2 regions of the Delftia sp. WY8 genome follow, and region 1 is predicted to be linked to the other one. Evidence: predicted binding sites of a transcription regulator. Region 1 holds the regulator's gene; the other holds the start of a gene.
The links. Region 1 encodes LexA, which represses DNA repair genes until DNA is damaged. Its sites were predicted from a motif close to ACTGTATNNNNATACAGT; they were not measured.
Positions count from the first base shown of each region.

Region 1 (5,037 bases):
CCCCCAGCTTTCCCAGGCACCCACCGAGGCACTGGAGGCCCTGGAGCAGTTGCGTGCGCTGTGGCACGGCCACCGCATCGCCGTCCATGTCACACCCCATGCACCCGGCCCTGGCGTGGACACGCGCGAGGATCTGGAGCGGGTGCGCGCCCAGCTGTCCAATCCGTCGGCCTGAATCGGCCGGCCGCTGAAAACGCACAAATGGCGATGCCGGGCATCGCCATTTGCAGCAACACCGCCCATGCGGTTTTGTCGGACAGCAAAACGCAGGTTTTGGCGATTGCACAGGCGACAGTTTTGCCCCGTGCGTGTAAGCCAGTGTTGGCCCTGTGCGTGCTATCCTTGCCCGCGACAAAAATATGACGCATGGACTGTCCGCCCCGGTGGGCCGATCCGGCAGACAAGAATTTCTACTCTCCTCAAGGACTTCCATGAAACTGATTTTGTTGGGCGCACCCGGCGCCGGCAAAGGCACGCAAGCCGCTTTCATCTGCCAGAAGTACGGCATTCCCCAGATCTCCACCGGTGACATGCTGCGTGCCGCCGTCAAGGCCGGCACGCCCCTGGGCCAGCAGGCCAAGGCCGTGATGGACGCCGGCCAACTGGTCAGCGACGACCTGATCATCAATCTGGTCAAGGAGCGCATTGCCCAGCCCGATTGCGCCAACGGCTTCCTGTTCGACGGATTTCCCCGCACCATTCCCCAGGCCGACGCCATGAAGGCCGCCGGCGTGAAGCTGGACTACGTGCTCGAGATCGATGTGCCCTTCGATGCCATCATCGAGCGCATGAGCGGCCGCCGCTCCCACCCCGCTTCGGGCCGCACCTACCACGTCACGTTCAACCCGCCCAAGGTCGAAGGCCTGGACGACGTGACCGGCGAGCCGCTGGTGCAGCGCGAGGACGACAAGGAAGAAACGGTCAAGAAGCGCCTGGACGTCTACAGCAGCCAGACCCGCCCGCTGGTGGACTACTACCGCGCCTGGGCCGAGAAGGAAGCCGCAGCAGCCCCCAAGTACCGCGCCATCAGCGGCCTGGGCTCGGTGGAAGACATCACCCAGCGCGCCCTGGCAGCACTGGCTGAATGACACAGGCCATGCGCCAGACCCCAAAAAAGCACCCGCCGGGTGCTTTTTTGTTGCCCGCCTGCATCTGAAGCGCCGGCGACGCCCGGAGGATCAGTCGCGCGGCTGCGCGGCCAGCGCCAGCATCATGGCAATCCGTGCCTTGGCCACGGGCAGTTGGACCAGATCGGCCTCTGCGGGGTCCGTGCCAAGCCCCGAGGCAACGGGCAGGCCTTCGGCGCAGCGCGTGCCCCGCCAGATCCAGACGCCTTTGTCGCGCGCACGCAGCAAGGCCGCTTCCATGCTTTCGTGAATGGTCGCATTGCCCGTGCCGGCCACCACGATGCCGCGCACGCCTGCGGCCACCAGCGCATCCACGCCGCAGGCACGCGCCAGAGCACCGCTGAACACCACCTCGACCCAGGGCAGCTCATCCAGCGCCAGCAGGTCAGACAGAGCGGGAGCGGAAGTCACCATCCGCGCAACGGGGGCGACTGGCGTGACCGGCGCATCAGGCACCAGCCAGCGCACGCGTCCTTCCTCCACCACGGCCTGCGGGCCACCTTCCATGGAGCGCATGGCCTGCAGTCGGTAAGGGTGGACTTTTTGCACCTGGGCCGCCGCATGCACTTCGCCGCCGGCCACCACCCACACACCGCTGCGCCCGCCGCTGGCGGCCACGGTCACGGCATCGCGCAGATTCTGCGGTCCGTCGGCCAGCAGGGCCGTGGCCGGGCGCATGGCGCAAGTGAGCACTATGGGCTTGGTGGCAGGCAGCAGGCTGTGCAGCAGCCAGGCCGTCTCTTCCAGCGTGTCCGTTCCATGCGTGATCACCACGGCGCGTGTGTCCGCATCCTCCAGCGCCTGCGTGCAGGCACGCAGCAACGCGCGCCACACGGGCCAGTCCATATCCTTGCTGTCCACCTGCGCGATCTGCTGCGTCTGCACAGGCCCCAGCGCCTGCTGCTCCAGATCCGGCACGGCATCGAGCAGCGACTGCACCGTGATCTGTCCGGCCTTGTATCCCACTGCCTGCGACTGCGAATCCGCCCGGCCGGCGATGGTGCCGCCCGTGCCAAGAATCACCAACTTTGACTGCCCCACTTGCACCTCTTGGAAAACTGGTTAAAAATACAGATACTGTATAAATCATCAGATGACTTCTCTGCCTGCCATCTGAATTCAAGGACCGGACGCACGCCATGCTCGACCATCCCAAGCTCACCGCCCGCCAGCAACAGATCCTGGACCTGATCCAGGCCGCCATCTCCCGCACGGGCGCTCCCCCCACCCGCGCGGAAATCGCCAACACGCTGGGCTTCAAGTCCGCCAACGCAGCAGAGGAACACCTGCAGGCCCTGGCCCGCAAAGGCGTGATCGAACTGGTCAGCGGCACCTCCCGCGGCATTCGCCTGCGTACCGACACCGTGCGCAACATCAATGCCGCACGCGGCACCAGCTTCGGGCTGCCGCTGTCGGCCCTGGCGCCGCTGATGCTGCCGCTGGTGGGCCGCGTTGCGGCGGGCTCGCCCATTCTCGCCCAGGAACATATCGACCAGACCTATTCCGTCGAACCCAGCCTGTTCCAGGTCCGCCCGGACTATCTGCTGCGCGTGCGCGGCATGTCCATGCGCGACGCGGGCATCATGGACGGCGATCTGCTGGCCGTGCAGTCCGCGCATGAAGCCCGCAACGGGCAGATCGTCGTGGCACGCCTGGGAGATGAAGTCACCGTCAAGCGCCTGCGCCGCACCACGCAGGGCGTGGAGCTCCTGCCGGAAAACCCCGATTACCCGGTGATCCGCGTCGCTCCCGAAGAGGCCTTTGCCATTGAAGGCCTGGCCGTGGGGCTGATCCGCAACAGCATGTCCATGTAAGCCGGACGGGCAGCCCTGCACGGGTTGCCACCCCCTACTTCATGCACCGCCCAGGTGGTAGGCGCGAAGCCTTGCAGCTTCGCCCTGGGCGGAGCTTTGCCCGCAAACCGCAATCCTGCCTGTGTCCATGCCTCTTTGAAATACGCCAACAGGAGTCGTCACATGGGATTCGCTCTGCCAACACTGTCTTCTCTGTCCTTCCTGCGCCTGGCACAGGGCATTCGCCTGCCCGCCGCCGCCATGGAGCCCGCCATGCGCACCATCCAGCCCGAATCGCCTGTGCAATCCGAGCAGGCGACCATCCTGTCCTTCAGCAAGGCACGCCGCCGCAGCCAGCAGCGGCGCAGCAAGTCAGCACGGCTGCCAGAACACAGGGATGCGCAGCTGCTGCTGCCCCTGCAACCCGAACTGCCCTCCCTTCCGGCAGATCAGGCCCTGCCTTCGGGTCTGCGCATCATCCAGCGCTCGCCGCAGGAGCAGCCCGAATGCCTGTTCATCTCGGGCCGCATGGCCGATGTCTGTGCCGCCCTGGAACGCATGGAAGCGCACGGCGCGCAGACACCGGCCTGAGGTCGCCCTGAGACCAACCCGTCCACCCGGTCTGCGAGAGCCCGGGCCTGTCTCTTGCCTTGCCCAGCGGCAGGGGCTGCGCATCAGGCCCTGACAGCCGCCGGTGCAGCACTTCCCTCGCTGCGCCGATTGCGCATGCACCACGCCTGCGCCGCGGCAACGCACAGAATGCACAGCACGACGCTCAACGAAAAACGCAGTCCGCGCGCATCGGACAGCATGCCGAACAACGGCGCCACCATGCCGCCTATCGACATGGCCAGCCCCAGGGTCAGCCCGCTGGCCGTGGCCTGGTTGCGCGGCAGATAGTCCTGGGCCAGCGTGACCTGGGCGGCAAACGGAAGAAACATGCACACGCCCAGGGCCATGGTGCAGGCCAGCGCCATCCATGGCGTGGAGGCCAGGGCCAGGGCCGCCAGAGCAGGCAATGCCAGCAGGTAGCCGGCGCGGATGGCCTGCATGCGCCCCCGGCGATCTGCAAGCGTGCCCCCCAGCAAAGTGCCCACCGCCGCAGCGGCTGTGAATGAGGTCAGCGTGGCCGCTCCCATGAAGTCCGAGCCGCCCAGCTCGCGCGTCACGAACATGGGCAGGGTGGACAGCACCGTCACATAGGGAATCGACCAGCAGACGATGACCCCGCACAGCAGGAAGAAGGCGCGCCAGTGGTTGGCGGGCAATTCGCCCTGCGCCACGGCCGGGCGCCGGGTGGCGCAATGGTCCTTGGCTCCATCCCGCCAGGTACAGGCATACCAGAGCACCAGCATGGCCGCTGCAGGCAGGGCCAGCATCCAGCTGCGGTGCAAGGCGCCTGCGCCCACCACGGCCGCAGCCAGCATGGGAGCGAACGATGCCCCCGCCGTTCCGCCCACCGAAAACACGCTCATCGCCTTCTGCGAGCTGCCGCCCGCCATGCGGGCCGCCACCGTTGCGGACGGATGGTAGGCCGCGATCCCCAGGCCGCACAGCACGGCAGCCAACCAGCTGACCCAGTAGTCCGGGCTCATGCCCACCAGGGCCAGGCCCAGGGCGGCCACCACAAAGCCGGCCGGCACCATCCAGGGCCGTGGCGACCGGTCGGCATACAGGCCGAACAGCGGCTGGACCATGCTCGACAGGCCCGTGGCCGCCAGCATCAGGCCGCTGGCTTCCGTATAGCTGTAGCCGCGCTCCAGCACCATGAAGGGCAACAGCGCAGGAACCAGTCCCTGGTAGAGGTCGTTGATGGCATGCGTGCCCGTAAGCAGCCCCAGACGTGCGCGGTTCATGCCCTGCCTCCTGTCACGTCCGTCATTCTCGAAAGGGAAATCATCTCCATACCTGCCACTTTCCTGCGGATTGAAAGTGGGTCATCGTAGAAAGTGCATGATCTGCATTCCTGCTACGAAGCAACAACAATCGTCGAGAAAATGACAACCCGGCAAAGTGGCCCACTTTCCCATGCCCGCACACGCGCTTGCCTGGATGACGTGCATGCGGCCGCTCCATTGCCCCCGCACGGCGAGCACACGGCCCGCCCGGTCGTGGCC
Region 1 covers NZ_CP049795.1:239,955-244,991, forward strand. Annotated here, with positions in the region: gene kdsB (3-deoxy-manno-octulosonate cytidylyltransferase) at 1-175, shown strand, start outside; gene adk (adenylate kinase) at 432-1,088, shown strand; gene G4D77_RS01020 (asparaginase) at 1,179-2,168, opposite strand; gene lexA (transcriptional repressor LexA) at 2,267-2,941, shown strand; gene G4D77_RS01030 (hypothetical protein) at 3,104-3,511, shown strand; gene G4D77_RS01035 (MFS transporter) at 3,595-4,776, opposite strand; gene G4D77_RS01040 (AraC family transcriptional regulator) at 4,918-5,037, shown strand, end outside.

Region 2 (5,037 bases), 1.3 Mb from region 1:
GAGCACGCCGGCGCCCAACAGGCCCGACAGGGTCAGGCTCGATGTCAATGGCTGCCCCTGGGTTTGGGTTTGGGTTTGGGCCTGCGTCACCGGCTGGGACTGGGCAGCTACCGGCAGCCCCGTGCTGGCGCCGCAAAGGCCCGCCACCCAGCACAGGCCGCTGCCGCGCCTGTAGCCCCGGGCACGGATGCCGAGGGAAATAGGGCATGCTCCATCGCCCGATTCGCGTCGTGAAAGCAATCCGAACATGTATGTCTCCGAAATGAATGCGCCCTGCATGGGAACGCTTGTGGTCTTGCGGGTCCGGGGCAGATGATCAGCTCCGTTGATACATACGTAAAATTTATTGTTTAAATTCAATCCATTTGCATAGCAAATACGGAGACGCGCCATGCGCTTTCACAAGCTCGACCTGAACCTGCTGGTTGTCCTCGACGCCCTGTTGGCCACGCGCAGCGTGAGCAAGTCCGCCGAGCGGCTTTTCCTGAGCCAGCCCGCGACCAGCCTGGCGCTGGGGCGGCTGCGCGACTACTTCAAGGACGAGCTGCTGGTTTCCGTGGGCAAGACCCTGGTGCCCACGCCGCTGGCCAACGAGCTGGCCAAGCCCGTGCGCGATGTGCTGCTGCAGATCCAGACGATCGCGCATGCCCGACCCTCCTTCGATCCGGCCACCTCGCAGCGGCGCTTCACCATAGAGTCCTCCGACTACGTGATCAGCGTGCTGCTGACACAGGTGGTGCGACGGGCCGCCACCCTGGCGCCGCTGATGCAGTTCGACCTGCGCGCCATCAGCCCGCAGACGCCCGAACATCTGGACAGCGGAGAGGCCGAGCTGCTGATCGCCCCCGAATTCGCGAAAGTGGCAGGCCACCCCTTCGAGCCTTTGTTCGAAGATGGCTTCTCCTGCCTCGTCTGCGCGGACAGCCCGCTACTCGACGGCCCGCTGACGCCAGCACGGTATTTCGATGCGGCCCACATCGGCGTGGAATGGGGCGGCGGCAGGCGCACCACGTTCGACGCGCGGCTGATGTCCACCGGCAAGCGCAGCCGCCGCCAGGAAGTGATCGCACCCAACTTCACCCTGCTGCCGGAGCTGCTCGTGGGCACGCAGCGCATTGCCACACTGCCCACTCGCCTGGCGCAGCACATGGCGCGGCGCTTTGCGCTGCAGGTGCTGCAGTGCCCGGTGGAGATTCCCCGGTTCACGGAATTGTTGCAATGGCACAAGCACCAGGAGCGAGATCCGGCCATCGCCTGGCTGCGTTCCCTGATCCGCGATGCCGGCGCCAGCCTGGACCGGCTCGCCCCGGACGTGGGACATTGAGCCGGTGCGGACTGTAGCGCTCGCCACTGGCGGCCGCCCTGCACGCTCTAAAGGGCTGTTTCAGAACAGACTGCGCTGCGGCAGCAGCAGCGACGGGTGGTAGAGGCTGCAATCGAGCCGCAGCGGCTCGCGGTTGAACCCGTACCGACGGCAGGCCAGGGCAAAGCGCTGGCGCAACAGCTCGGCCCAGTGGCCCGTGCCCTTCATGCGCTGGCCGAACTCGGCGTTGTACACGCGGCCGGCCTCGCGCTGCTCGCCCTGGATGCCGTGCAGGTCGCGCACGCGCTCCATCACGCGGCGGGCGCGGTCGGGGTAGTGCACCTGCAGCCATTGCTCGAACAGCGGCGCCACTTCCCAGGGCAGGCGCAGCACGGCATAGAAGGCGTGGCGCGCACCTGCGTCGGCGGCCGCCTCCAGCACCTTCTCCAGGTCTTCGTTGATGAAGGGAATCTGCGGTGCCAGGCTCACGCCCACGGGCACGCCCGCCTCGGTCAGCGCGCGGATGCTGCGCAGCCGGCGGTGCGGCGCGGCGGCGCGCGGCTCCAGGTGGCGTGCCAGGTCGGCGTCCAGCGTGGTCAGCGTGATGTGCACCGAGGCCAGGCCCTGGCGCGCCAGCGGGGCCAGCAGGTCCAGGTCACGCTCCACCCCGCTGCCCTTGGTGACGATGGAAAACGGGTGGCGCGCCTCGGCCAGCACTTCGATCAGGCGGCGCGTCAGCCCCAGCTCGCGCTCCACGGGCTGGTAGCAGTCGGTGACCGAGCCCAGCATCACGGGCGCGGCCACATGGCTGGCGCGCGACAGCTCGGCACGCAGCAGCTCGGGCAGGTTCTGCTTGGCGATGAGCCGGGTCTCGAAGTCCAGCCCTGGCGACCAGCCCAGGTAGCTGTGCGTGGGCCGGGCATAGCAATAGATGCAGCCATGCTCGCAGCCCCGGTAGGGATTGAGCCCCATGTGAAACGGCAGGTCGGGCGACTGGTGGCGGCTCAGCGCCGAGCGGGCCTGCTCCCAGCGCAGTTCGGTGCGCAGGGGCGCGGCTTCCTCGCCTTCGGCAGGCGCCTCAAGGCTGCCCCAGCCGTCGTCAAAGGCCTCGCGCGGATCGGTGGTGAAGCGGTGTGCCAGTTGGCTGGCTGCGCCCCGGCCCTTGATGGGGTGCAGGGGCACCCGGGCCGTGTCGTGATGAGGCGTGGGAGGACTGGAAAGCATGAAGCAACTGTATAAAAATACAGTCATACCAACAAGCACTCCCCGCATGCCTGCGGTTGCGAAGTGGGTTTTGCCGGCTTGGCAAGTGCCCGCGCCAATCCGCACCGCACCGTGCGGGTTCGCTTGGCAGAACGCGCACGGGCCTGCACAATGGCCTTATCGCACCAACTTGGTGCTTTTCTCTTTTCTGAAGATGCCTTGGCCCGGACAACCGCGTTGCCCGGGCTTTTGTCCGTTTGGGCGCCGCTGCCCTTCACTGCAGCCACGGCGCAAGCACACAAGGGAGCCAACACCATGGAGCGCAAGCCCCACATCATTCTTTCGTCCCTGGACCTGGAACGCATCGAGGCCCTGCTGGACAAGCAGCCCGCCTTTCCCGGCCGCGAGGCGCTCGAGGCCGAGCTGGACCGTGCCGACGTGCTCGAGCCCAAGGAAATGCCGCCCAACGTGGTGACCATGAATTCCACGGTGCGCTTCACGCTGCTGGAGTCGGGCAAGACCAATACGCTGACCCTGGTCTATCCCAAGGAGATGGATGGCAGCGCCGACAAGGTGTCGGTGTTCGCGCCCGTGGGCATTGCCCTGCTGGGCCTGAGCGTGGGCGACCAGTCCCGCATGCCCGGCCCCTCGGGCCAGGTCACCGTGCGCGTGGACGCCATCGAGTTCCAGCCGGAAAGCGCGGGCGAGCTGCACCGTTGAACGCCGACCGGCGTGAAGCGAAAAAGGCAGCCCACCGGCTGCCTTTGTTGTTTGTGGACTGACGCACCGCGCCTCAGCGCAGGCCCGCCACAAACGCCGCGATCAGGCCGGTGCCCACCAGGCCCGCCTGCCAGCGCAGCGCCATGTGCCAGCTGGGAACGTGGCGCTCCACGCGCTCGTACAGCAGATGACCGGCCGCAATCGACAGCACAAAGGCCGTGCACATGCCCAGCAGGGCGGCGGGAATGGAATGTGGCCAGAAATGGCTTTCCACGGCGTTGACCAGCAGGCAGACCGAGAAGTGCACGAGAAACACCGAGTACGAAATCTTGCCCAGCCGGCGCAGCGGCGCCCAGCCTTGTGCCTGGGCAAACGCGGGGCTGCGCATGGCCGCGACCAGGGCCAGCGCCGTGGCACCGGCCAGCGCGATGCGGTCGCGCCACTCCAGTGCCAGCGCCGCCACGACCAGGGCCACGATCAGCAGGGACCAGCTCCAGGCCGTCGAGGACTTGTCCGCATGCGCGGCCCAGTAGGCCAGCATGCCCAGGCCGTAGGCGCCAAAGAAGTACGGCGCCCACACATCCCATTGCGCATCCAGATTGAAGCCCAGCAGCGAAGCCGCCACGCCGATCACCACCAGCGCCTGCGCCACGCTCAGCGCCCAGGGCCAGCAACGTGACAGGGCGTCGCCGCCAAAGCGGCGGCGCAGCAAGGCGCCGCCCCAGCGCGTGCCGGCCAGCAGCAGCGCCGTCAGCGCAAACAGCTGGAAGTCGATGGACACGTACCAGACGCCGGCGGACAGCGACTCCTCGCCCACGATGTTCTGCAGCAGCAGCGCATGCGCCACCAGCTGCCAGAGATCGGGCTCGCCCGACACCGAGGCATGGTCGAACCAGGGCCGCACTGCCGCCGAGACGACGACGGCCACGACCAGGGCCACGGCATAGGGCACGACCAGGCGCACGAAGCGGCGCCCGATGCGCGACCACGGATCGCTGTGCAGGCCGTAGCCTTGCGGCGCCATGCTGGCTGCCGCCAGGTAGCCGCCCAGCACCAGGAAGATCTGCACGGCCATGCGCGCATATTCATAGAGCCAGTCGATGAGGTCCGGCGCGGCCGGATGGGCGATATCGGACATGGGGCCGTAGAAGGCCAGGTGGTGCCAGACGATGGCGGCACAGGCCAGGCCCTTGGTGCAGTCGATCAGCGCACTGCGGCTAGCGTGGGACATGGGGCAATCTGCAATCTGCGAACGGGTCGGGAAGCGGGAGGCGCTGGGCCCGGGCCGCCTGGCCGCCTGGCCGCAAGCCCGCAAAGGCGCCATTGTGCGCCTTTTGACCGCGTCTTGCAGAAAGCTGACGCACCGCTTTCCAAGCCGCACAGGACATGCCGGCACGCGAAGGCACAATGCATGCCATGACGCAACCCAAACCTCTTCCGGCGTTGAACCGGCAGTTCGTCTCGCACTTCGGCGAGATGGGCAGCCGCTGGGGCATCAACCGCACGGTAGGCCAGATCTACGCTCTGCTGTTTCTTTCGCCCGAGCCGCTCAATGCCGACCAGATCGCCGAGACGCTGGAGTTCTCGCGCTCCAACGTGAGCATGGGGCTCAAGGAATTGCAGGCCTGGCGCCTGGTGCAATTGCGCCACCAGCCCGGCGACCGGCGCGAGTATTTCGAGGCGCCGCAGGATGTCTGGGAAATCTTCCGCCGCCTGGCCGAGGAACGCCGCCGCCGCGAGATCGAGCCCACCCAGTCCATGCTGCGCGCCGCCATGCTGGAGGAAGTCACCACCGAAGAGGAACGCTACGC
Region 2 covers NZ_CP049795.1:1,494,218-1,499,254, forward strand. Annotated here, with positions in the region: gene G4D77_RS06920 (porin) at 1-48, opposite strand, end outside; gene G4D77_RS06925 (LysR family transcriptional regulator) at 392-1,324, shown strand; gene G4D77_RS06930 (PA0069 family radical SAM protein) at 1,385-2,527, opposite strand; gene rnk (nucleoside diphosphate kinase regulator) at 2,822-3,226, shown strand; gene G4D77_RS06940 (acyltransferase family protein) at 3,300-4,457, opposite strand; gene G4D77_RS06945 (GbsR/MarR family transcriptional regulator) at 4,634-5,037, shown strand, end outside.
Region 2: G4D77_RS06930 (PA0069 family radical SAM protein) is a predicted target of LexA. The motif match lies at 2,534-2,551, and genes of this name have one in related genera.